2 regions of the Acidovorax sp. SRI_002 genome follow, and region 2 is predicted to be linked to the other one. Evidence: predicted binding sites of a transcription regulator. Region 2 holds the regulator's gene; the other holds the start of a gene.
What was found. The regulator FNR, encoded in region 2, switches genes on or off when oxygen is low (the NO sensors DNR and NnrR bind a similar motif). The targets are predictions, from matches to a motif close to TTGATNNNNATCAA.

Region 1: the regulator FNR is predicted to act here: its motif matches at 2,835-2,848, upstream of AC2YJX_RS09785 (hemerythrin domain-containing protein).

The regions. Positions count from the first base shown of each region.
Region 1 covers NZ_JBYCZW010000003.1:349,145-354,504, forward strand. Annotated here, with positions in the region: gene AC2YJX_RS09775 (YbfB/YjiJ family MFS transporter) at 1-775, opposite strand, end outside; gene AC2YJX_RS09780 (alkene reductase) at 946-2,052, shown strand; gene AC2YJX_RS09785 (hemerythrin domain-containing protein) at 2,188-2,775, opposite strand; gene AC2YJX_RS09790 (CZB domain-containing protein) at 2,946-3,323, opposite strand; partial or broken gene AC2YJX_RS09795 (methyl-accepting chemotaxis protein) at 3,378-4,940, opposite strand; gene AC2YJX_RS09800 (heavy metal translocating P-type ATPase) at 5,061-5,360, opposite strand, start outside.
Region 2 covers NZ_JBYCZW010000005.1:120,521-125,880, reverse strand. Annotated here, with positions in the region: gene ccoG (cytochrome c oxidase accessory protein CcoG) at 11-1,456, shown strand; gene AC2YJX_RS14655 (FixH family protein) at 1,530-1,811, shown strand; gene AC2YJX_RS14650 (hypothetical protein) at 1,863-2,156, shown strand; gene fnr (fumarate/nitrate reduction transcriptional regulator Fnr) at 2,224-2,946, opposite strand; gene hemN (oxygen-independent coproporphyrinogen III oxidase) at 3,134-4,516, shown strand; gene AC2YJX_RS14635 (sulfite exporter TauE/SafE family protein) at 4,522-5,280, shown strand; gene AC2YJX_RS14630 (hypothetical protein) at 5,359-5,360, opposite strand, start outside.

The sequences.
Region 1 (5,360 bases), on a different contig from region 2:
CGCGCAGCAGCGCCACCACAAACGTCATATAGCCGATGTAGCCCACGCCAAACAGGCCATAACCCAACAGCGCAGGGGCCAGCGCCCGCCAGCGCACGCGGTCGGGCACTGCAGCCTCCGGTGTGGTCCCGGGCGCGGCGGCCACGGGTGCAGCCAGCCCGTTCAACGCCCGCGCAGGCCACAGCAGCACCGCCGTGGCCGCCATGCAGGCCAGCGCCAGCACCCACCACGCCCAGGTCCAGCTGTGCGGCGCAGGCGCCACGCCCAGCACCGCAGGCACCAGCCAGGCCGACAGGCTGATGCCCCAGCCCGTGCCGCCGTAGTACAGGCCCAGCAGCAAACCGCTGCGCCCCGGCACCTGGGCGCCGAGCCGTGCCGCCAGCAGGCCCCCCGCAATGAACACCAGCGCACTGGCACCACCGGCCAGCAGGCGCTGCACCAGCAGGGGCGCTGCCTGCGTGAAAAATCCGCTCAGGCCCATGAACACCGTGGCCATCACCGCACCTGCCACCAGCACCGTCCCCGGGGCCACGCGCCTCAACAGCAATGGCGTGGCAAGAGCCCCCAGCAGATAGCCCAGCGCGTTCACCGTGTTCATGCCGCCCGCCAGCGTGTACGACCAGCCCAGGTCCTCACGCATGGGCGGCAACAACAAGGCATAGGCAAACCGCGTGATACCCAGCGAGATGGCCGCACCCATCGACAAGGCCACGGCCAGCCACAGGCTGCGCAACGGGGAGACGGAAAACGATGCGGAAGGCGGTGGCAAGGGCATGGCGGTCCATTCTCGTGCAACGGCCCCCGCGCCGCTGGCACGACAGTCAGAGGACCGGGCTAACACAAAACCTGTGCCCTTGTTGACGCAAGTGTGCTGCACGTTTTGCGCTGCAGCATTAAGCTGAATGGCTGCTTTTCTTGCACACAGCCCCTCAGGACACCCTCACCATGACCTCTTTGTTTGAACCCACCCGCGCGGGCGACCTTCAGCTGGCCAACCGCATTGCCATGGCGCCCCTGACGCGCAACCGCTCGCCCGAGGCCATCCCCACCGACCTGGTTGCCACCTACTACGCGCAGCGCGCCAGTGCCGGCCTCATCATTTCCGAGGCCACGGCCATCAGCCCACAAGCCCAGGGCTATGCCGATGTGCCCGGTCTGTACGGCACCGAGCAGCTGGATGGCTGGAAGAAGGTGACCCGCGCCGTGCATGACGCCGGCGGCAAGATCGTGGTGCAGCTGTGGCACGTGGGCCGTGTGTCGCACACCGACCTGCAACCCGGCAACGCAGCACCCGTGGCGCCCTCGGCCGTGCAGGCCAACACCAAGACCGTGCTCATCAAGGACGGCGTGCCCACCTTCACACCCACCTCCATGCCCCGCGCGCTCGATGCCGAAGAGATCCCCGGCATCGTGCAGGACTACCGCCACGCCGCGCGCAACGCCATTGCGTCGGGCTTTGACGGTGTGGAGATCCACGCGGCCAACGGCTACCTGATCGACCAGTTCCTCAAGACCGGTGCCAACCAGCGCACCGACGACTACGGCGGCAGCATTGCCAACCGCGCCCGTCTGCTGCTGGAAGTGACCCGCGCCATCGTCGAGGAAATCGGCGGTGGCCGCACCGGCATCCGCCTGTCGCCCGTCACCCCCGCCAACGACATCGTGGACGCCGACCCCCAGCCCCTGTTCGACCACGTGGTGCGCCACCTTGGCCCACTGGGCCTGGCCTACATCCACGTCATCGAAGGCGCCACCGGCGGCCCGCGCGAGGTGAAAGGCCGCCCCTTCGACTACGCCGCCCTCAAGGCCGCCTACCGCGCAGCCGGTGGCAAGGGCGCCTGGATGGTCAACAACGCCTACACCCGCGAGCTGGCCGATACCGCCCTGGCCCACGGTGCCGACATTGTTGCCTTTGGCCGCCCCTTCATCGCCAACCCCGACCTGGTGGCGCGCCTGGAGAGCAACGCCCCGCTGAACGAAATCAACCGCGCGACGCTGTACGGAGGCGGTGCTGAGGGGTACACCGACTATCCAGCCTTGGCAGCGGGCTGAACAGCCCTGTCCACCAAGCGGCAGTCTCGCCACACAACGGTGGATACCGGCGCGCCCCAAGCCAGGGCCGCCGCGCAAGGGCCGCCCCGCCACGCTGGCGGCGTCCCCCTTGAGGGGGAAGGCGCCGCAGGCGACTCAGGGGGGGCTTCCAAGCCCTATCGGGCTGGGCGCCCGCATCACGATCCGGGTGAACAACCGGTCATACGCCGCATCGCGCGGCTTGCCCGGGGCCAGCGGGTTGGTGTTGCTGGCAAAGGCCGCATCAATGGCCACCCAATCACCGGGCTGCAGGCACTCCTGCGCCGCCGGCAGGACCACGGTTTCCTCGGTGCGCATGTGCTCCAGGTAAAAGCGCACATAGCGCTGCAGCGCGTCGGCGAAGGCCTCGCGGCGGCCATCACCCATCAGCTCCCAGCCCAGCAGCAGGTGCTGCAGCTCCCGCACCGCTGCCTCGCCACCTTCGTGGTCGCGCTCCAGCTGCGCAATGGCCTCAGCGGCCTGGGGCGCGCGCTCGGCCACTTTGGGGAAAAGCCACTGCGACTCTTTGGGGTGGTGCTGCCTTTCGGGAAACTCGTCGATGTAGAACAGCATGGCCCGCATCACGTCAAAGAACGCGGCAGGCGCATCGCCCGGGCCCTGGTCCAGCATCAGGCGCAAGGAATGGAGCACCGCCGCAAGCGACGCATGCTCTTCGCGAATGGTCCGCAGGCTGATCGACGGCATGGTGCACTCCCCAGGGTGATACGGGGTTTCAAGATTGCCACGATGCGCGCCTACACCGCCTGACGCAGATCAAGAGATACCGGGGCTGCCACGCCGGGGGCCCCAAGACGCCTCACCCATCCGAGGCCAGGATCATCCGGTCCGTCAGCTGCGGCCCTGATACCCGATCCTCAAAGGCTGTTGCGCAACTGGATGATGGCGGCACCGACCGCGCTGGAGGCCTGCGAGAACGGGGTATTGCCCGCCAATGCCTGCTCGGCGTCCGCGTAGTTGCCCCGGTTGATGGTTTGGGCAATGGCGCCTGCCACTTCATGGAAGTCGCGGTGCTTGTCCACCAATGACTGGAAGGCAGGCAAGGCGCCATATGACCCCTGTCCTTTGCCATGCAGCCAACGACCCAGCTCGCAGCAGTCATCGCGCCTGATCGTGTCGGCATCAAGCTGCTGATGCTTCTTGGCGGCATCGCGCAACTTGGTGCGCCACTGCGCATGGGCCTTGATGGCCGAATCAAGGTCAACACCCTGGACGGATGGAGCCGCCAGCGCCATGGATGTACCGTGCTGTAGGGCGACGGTCTGCCGCACGCCGACGGAATGCTGGTCGTCGGCCAGATGGAACTGCTGCACCACCTGCGACAGCCGCGCGGCCTGCTCGCGAAGTGATTCGGCGGCAGCGGCGGACTCTTCCACCAACGCCGCGTTCTGCTGCGTCATGCGGTCGATCTCGCCCACCGAGCCATTCACCTGGCCGATGCCGGCCGACTGCTCGGACGCCGCTGCCGTGATCTCGCCAATGATGTCGCCCACGCGCTGCACACTGCTCACGATGTCCTTCATGGCCGTGCCCGCTTCTTCCACGTGGCGCACGCCACCGTCCACGGCCGTCACGCTGTTCTGGATCAACCCCTTGATGTCGCTGGCTGCTGCGGCAGAGCGCTGCGCCAGGCTGCGCACTTCGCTGGCCACCACCGCAAAGCCCCGGCCCTGTTCCCCCGCGCGGGCGGCCTCGACGGCAGCGTTCAGCGCGAGGATGTTGGTCTGGAACGCAATCGAGTCGATCAGGCCGATGATGTCGCCGATCTTGCGGCTGGAGGTGGAGATCTCGTGCATGCTGGCCACGGCCTGCTGCACCACGCCACCGCCGTGCGTGGCCATCTGCGAGGCCGAGGCCGCCAACTGGTTCGCCATCTGCGACGACGACGCCGTCTGCTGCACCGTGGCGGTCAGCTGCGACAGCGAAGACACGGCCTCCTGGGCGTTGCTGGCCGTCTGCTCGGTGCGCTGCGACAGGTCCTGGTTGCCCGTGGCAATCTCCTGGCTGGCTGTGGCGATGTTGCCGCTGGCATCGCGCACCTGCGCCACCAGCGCGCCCAGGCCCTGCTGCATGTCGCGCAGAGCGCGCTGCAGGTCGGCCACTTCATCCTTGCCCTCGGCCGCAATGTGCTGCGAGAGGTCGCCCCCCGCAATCGCCTGCGCCATCCTGCGTGCGTCTTCCAACGGGCGGCAGATGGAGTTCATGTTCATCAGCGTGGTGGGCACCACCACCACCACGGTGATCAGCACGGCCAGCACAAACAGCCACTTGGTCTGGTCAGACACCTCGCCCTGCTGCTCCACCGACTTGGCCACCTCGGCGCGTAGCACGGAATCAAGCTCCGCCATCAGCTTGTCGGCCTCGGCAAACTCGGCCACGGCCTTGCCGCTCATGCGGTTGGCAATCGTGGCCGTGTCATAGCCGCTGGCCTCCAGCTGGCGCGCCACGTGCGCGAACAGCTCGCGGTAGCTGTCCAGGCGCTTGACGATGTTGCGCACCACAGGGTTGTCAGAGTCTTCCTCGCCTTCCAGGAACTTGTTCGCAATCTTCTTGGCCTTGTCCTGACTTTCCAGCCATTTGGCGTGCGCCGCTTTCACCGCCTCGGGCTTTTCATAGCCAATGATCATGTCCTTCTCGAACTGGCGAATGGCCCCCATCTCGCCACGCAGCTCGGCCATGTAGCCCACCTCGGCAAACGAGTGGTCCATGAAGTCCTGGCTCATGTTGTGGATGCGGAACATGCCCAGCATGCCCGCGCCCCCCAGCAGCCCCAGCAGGCCCAGCACCACGCCAATGGCCCCCAGCATGCGCAAACGTATGGTGAACTGCCGCATGAGCGAGAAGATATTCATGATCTGTCGTCCTTCATATATTGGTATGCCTGTGCGCCCGTCGCACCTCCCCCGAGGCCACGGATTCGCAACAAATCGTTGCAGTTTGCCAGACATCGATGACCGTGTTGTACGTATTTATCACATGCGCCACCGCTTGAGTAAGAGGGCATTCGCCATCACGCTCACCGAACTCAGCGCCATCGCAGCCCCCGCCACCACCGGGCTCAGAAAGCCCAGGGCCGCCAGCGGGATGCCCGCCACGTTGTATGCAAACGCCCAGAACAGGTTCTGCCGGATCTTCATCACCGTGCGGTGCGAGATATCGAGCGCCGCTGCCACCAGCATCGGGTCGCCCCGCATCAGCGTGATGCCCGCCGCGTGCATGGCCACGTCGGTCCCATTGCCCATGGCCATGCCCACATCCGCAGCCGCGAGGGC
Region 2 (5,360 bases):
CGATACCATCATGAACCCACCCAGCGAGCCTGCTCGCAAGGTCATCCCGATAGCGCCGGTTGCGTCCGATGCCTCATCGCAGGGCGAGATTGTTTCCCTGTACGAAGCGCAAAAGAAGATCTACCCGCGTTCCATCAGTGGCCTCTTCGCGCGTTGGCGCTGGGGTATGGTGTTTCTCACGCAGATCGTTTTCTACGGGCTGCCGTGGTTTGAATGGGGGCAGCGCCAGATGGTGCTGTTTGACCTGGGGGCTCGGCGGTTCTACATCTTCGGCCTGGTTCTGTACCCCCAGGATTTCATCTATCTCACGGGCCTGCTCATTATCTCGGCGTTGTCGCTGTTCCTGTTTACGGCGGTGGCGGGGCGGCTTTGGTGTGGATTTGCGTGCCCGCAAACGGTCTACACCGAAATGTTCATGTGGATCGAGCACAAGATCGAAGGTGATCGCAGTGCACGGCTTCGGCTGGACAATGGGCCCTGGACCTTCGAGAAGGTTCGCAAGAAGTTTTTTAAGCAGGTCATCTGGATTGCCGTGGCGTTGTGGACGGGGTTCACGTTCGTGGGCTATTTCGTGCCCATCCGCGAACTCGGGGCAGAGCTGCTGGCGGTGCAGGGTGGCTGGCAGATTTTCTGGGTACTGTTCTATGGCTTTGCCACCTATGGCAATGCCGGCTATATGCGCGAACAGGTGTGCAAATACATGTGTCCCTATGCGCGCTTTCAGAGCGCCATGTTCGACAAGGACACGCTGATCGTTACCTACGACCCAGAACGCGGTGAGCAGCGTGGGCCGCGCAAGAAGAACATCGACTACAAGGCCCAGGGGTTGGGCGATTGCATTGACTGCTCGCTGTGTGTGCAGGTGTGCCCTGTGGGCATCGACATTCGCAAGGGCTTGCAGTACGAATGCATCGGCTGTGGCCTGTGCGTGGACGCCTGCAATACCGTGATGGACAAGATGCAGTATCCGCGCGGGCTCATCCGGTTTTCTACGCAGAATGGCGTGGCCAAACGGTGGAGTCAGTCGCAGATCCTGCGCCGTGTGCTGCGGCCACGAGTGCTGATATACAGCGCGGTTCTGGTGGCCCTGTGCGTAGGCATGATGGCCAGCCTTGTCACACGCACGCCTTTGAAGGTGGATGTGGTGCGTGATCGGGCGGCGCTGTCGCGCATCGTGGCGGGTGGAAAGCTGGAGAACATCTACCGCCTGCAGATCATGAACGCCACTGAAGGCCCCCAGCGCTATCGCATCAGTGTGCGTGGCCTTGAAGGGCTGGAAGTCGCTTCTGATGCCGAGGTGGACATCGGTGCGGCGGAGTCCCGGTGGGTGGCCGTCCGTCTGCAGATACCCTATGGATCAGCCCCTTCAGGATCACATGCCGTGCAGTTCGATGTGCAGGCCTTGGGCGCGGACGCCCATGTGAGCGAGAAATCCGTGTTTCTGGTGCCGCGATAACGCAGCGCGCGCCCGGGTGCAAGACCTTCGCGGGTCTTGCTTTGAGCAAGATAATTTTTGAGGAGTAAGCACCATGCCATCCAGTTCCGCCCTCGGCACTGCCCCTTCTGCCGCTGCACCCTGGTGGAGGTTTGGCCATGTGTGGCTGATCATCGCCGGTCCCGTGATCGTGATCATTGCAGGGTTTGTGACCCTGTGGCTCGCGATATCGCGCCCCGACCCTGTGGTCGCGGAAGATTATTACCGCCAGGGCATCGAGATCAACAAGACACTGGCCACCCCAGAAAAAAGCCTGTTGCCAGCCATGAAGGGCCGCAACCACGCTGCCACCCCGGTCCAGGACCAGCCGCGCTGAACCCACCTGGCCGGGCAGCATGCCTGCACGGCCTTACCAGGAGACAAACCAATGTGGATGCAACGCGTGATGTGGATTGCCTGGCCGGCCTTTTTGATGGCCGGTGTGATGGAAATGCTGGTTTTTGCGATGGTGGATCCGCAAGACCTGCACTGGTTTGGGCAGCCGTTGGCATTGTCACGGCAGGGCGTGTACACGCTGGCCTTTTTTGCGTTCTGGATGATCACGATGGCATCCAGCGCGTTGACCACGCTGCTGGCCATGTCACCGTTTGAACTTAACCGTTGCCCGGTTCCCGAAGGCGAGCGTCCCGATGACTGCCGCAAGACATCATCGTGCCCTTGAGCGGTAGTGCCACCTATTGGCAAAGGTAATGTGGTAAGGACTGCCAGGATGGCAGACGACAGCAGGTTCAGTGGCAGGCTTGCTGGTTGTTCACGATGCGCTTGAGGGCCTCGGTCTCCAGGATGCGCACATGGCGCTGCTTGACCTCGACAATGCCTTCTTCCACGAACTTGGAGAAGGTGCGGCTCACGGTTTCGAGCTTGAGGCCCAGGTAGCTACCGATCTCTTCGCGGGTCATGCGCAGCACGAGCTCGGACTGCGAGAACCCCCGGGCGTGCAGGCGCTGAACCAGGTTGAGCAGGAACGCGGCCAGGCGCTCCTCAGCGCGCATGCTGCCCAGGAGCAGCATCACGCCATGCTCGCGGACAATCTCGCGGCTCATGATCTTGTGCACATGGTGCTGCAATGCGGTGACTTCGCGGGACAGTTCTTCGATGCGGTCAAACGGCATGACGCAGACTTCCGCGTCTTCCAGGGCCACCGCATCGCAGGTGTGGTGGTCATTCACGATGCCATCAAGGCCGATGATCTCGCCTGCCATCTGAAAACCCGTGACCTGGTCACGCCCGTCTTCGGTGGCTACACATGTTTTGAAGAAGCCGGTTCGAATGGCATAGAGCGAGGTGAAGGATTCGCCGTTGCGGAAAAGGGTTCCACCGCGTTTGATCTTGCGGCGAACGGCAACGACCTCGTCAATGCGTTGCAGCTGTTCCTCGCTCAGCCCCACCGGCATGCACAGCTCGCGCAGGTTGCAGTTGGAGCAGGCGACTTTGATGGTGAGCGGGTTCATAGGCACAGAGGCTGGGTAAGGTTTGAGCATATCGCCCCATATGCCTAACAGGCTGGGCCTTTGGGTGCGGGTGGGCGACTGATGTGCATCAAATTGTCGCTGTTCGTCCCGGCCCATCACTTGATGCAGGTCAAGGACGTGGAGTGCAGCTTACGGCACAGTCGAAGTGTACGCAAGGAATTTGCCCATGACCGCTGTTTCGCCCGAGCTGCTGCGCCGTTTCGACGTGCCAGGGCCCCGTTATACCTCTTACCCAACAGCTGACCGTTTCGTCGAGGCCTTTGGGCAGGACGACTACGCGCTTGCCTTGGAGCAGCGCAGGCTGGGCTCCATGACGAAGGCCTTGCCGCTGTCTTTGTACGTGCACATCCCCTTTTGCGAGTCCCTGTGTTACTACTGCGCATGCAACAAGATCATCACCAAACACCATGATCGGGCAGAGGTGTACTTGCGGTATTTGAGCCGCGAGATTGACTTGCACACAGCACACTGCGGCACGGGGCAGGTGGTGAGCCAGCTTCACCTGGGTGGTGGCACGCCCACTTTTTTATCGGACGAGGGCTTGCGGGAGCTGATGGGCATGCTCAAACGCAGCTTTTCGTTGGCGCCGGGCGGGGAGTATTCGATTGAGGTGGACCCTCGCACCGTCAATGCGGACCGCCTTGCAGTGCTGGCGGAACTGGGGTTCAACCGACTGAGCTTTGGGGTGCAGGATTTCGATCCCGAGGTTCAAAAGGCTGTTCACCGCATACAGCCTGCCGAGCAGGTGTTTTCGCTGGTGGAGTCCGCACGTTCGCTGGGTTTTGAATCCATCAATGTGGATTTGATCTACGGCCTGCCTCGGCAGACGCCAGAGTCGTTTGACCGCACGCTGGCCCAGGTTACGCAGCTGCGGCCTGACCGTATCGCGTTGTACGCGTATGCCCATCTGCCAGAACGTTTCAAGCCTCAGCGCCGTATTGTTTCGGCCGAGTTGCCAGCGGCTGCAGGCAAGGTGTCGATGCTCTCCCGTTCGCTGGACGCCTTCATGGATGCTGGGTACGTGTATGTGGGCATGGACCACTTTGCATTGCCTGAGGATGCATTGGCAGTCGCCAAGCGCCAGGGGCGTCTGCACCGCAACTTCCAGGGCTACAGTACGCAACCTGATTGCGACCTGATCGGCCTGGGTGTGTCTGCGATTGGCCGTGTCGGAGCCACCTACAGCCAAAATGCCAAGACCCTGGATGAGTATTACGATTTTCTGAACCAGGGGCGCCTGCCCGTCGTTCGTGGGTTGGCCCTGACGCGCGACGATCTCGTGCGCCGCGCGGTCATCATGGCCTTGATGTGCCAAGGCGAGCTGTTGTTTGAGCCCATGGAGCAAGCGTGGTTGATCGACTTTCGCCACTACTTCTCTGCGGAGCTGGCGCAACTGGAAACCATGGCCGAGCAGGGGCTTGTGGTGGTGCGGCCCGATGGGGTCGAGGTCACTGCCATGGGCTGGTTCTTTGTGCGTGGCATTGCCATGGTCTTTGACCGTTACCTGCAGGCTGACCGCAACCGCGCCCGTTTTTCGCGCATCATCTGATCCTCATGATTGCTACGGTCGCCTCAACCGCCTTGCTGATGGGGCTCGTTGGCGGGTCCCATTGTTTGGCCATGTGTTCTGCGCCTTGTGGGGCATTGATCGGGCAGGGCGGTGTGGGCATGGCGTCCACAGCCGGTGGCGATGCGCAGCCACAGGCAACTCCCCCGACGGTGCAGACAGTGCAGTGGGTGCCCCGTGGCGGTGTCATTCGGCGCGCCGTCGCTTTTCATGCTGGCCGCTTGGCCGGGTACGCTGTGGCGGGTGGCTTGGCTGCATGGGCCATGGACAGCCTGGCATGGTTGACCCAGCAAACCGTGGCATTTCGCCCTGCGTGGACCCTGATGCATGTTGCGGTGATGGCGTGGGGTTTGATGATGGTGATCCAGGCGCGCCAGCCCCCGTGGGTAGAGCAGGCGGGCCGTACCGTATGGGCGCGTGTGCGGCCTCTGGTCAGTGCACCAGGCGGGGTTCTGGTTGCTGGTGGGCTTTGGGCCTTGATGCCCTGTGGCCTGCTCTACTCAGCGCTGCTCGTGGCTGCGCTGAGCGGAGGGCCTCTGGAAGGGGCGCTCAGCATGGCGCTTTTTGGCCTGGGCAGTGGTGTGTGGCTGGTGGGCGGGCCCTTGGTGTGGATTCGGCTGAAAGCAGGGGTCAATGCGAAACGTGCGGACTGGGGAACGCGCATCGCAGGAGGTTTGCTGTGCGCCGTGGCCAGCTGGGCACTCTGGATGGACCTGATCTACAAACCGTCGTTGTGGTGCCGCTAGCCAGCAGTTCCCCGATTTGCAAGCTGCGGTGCGACGGGGTTCGGGAGGCCTCGTAAATCCATGTCTATACAAGGGTGATC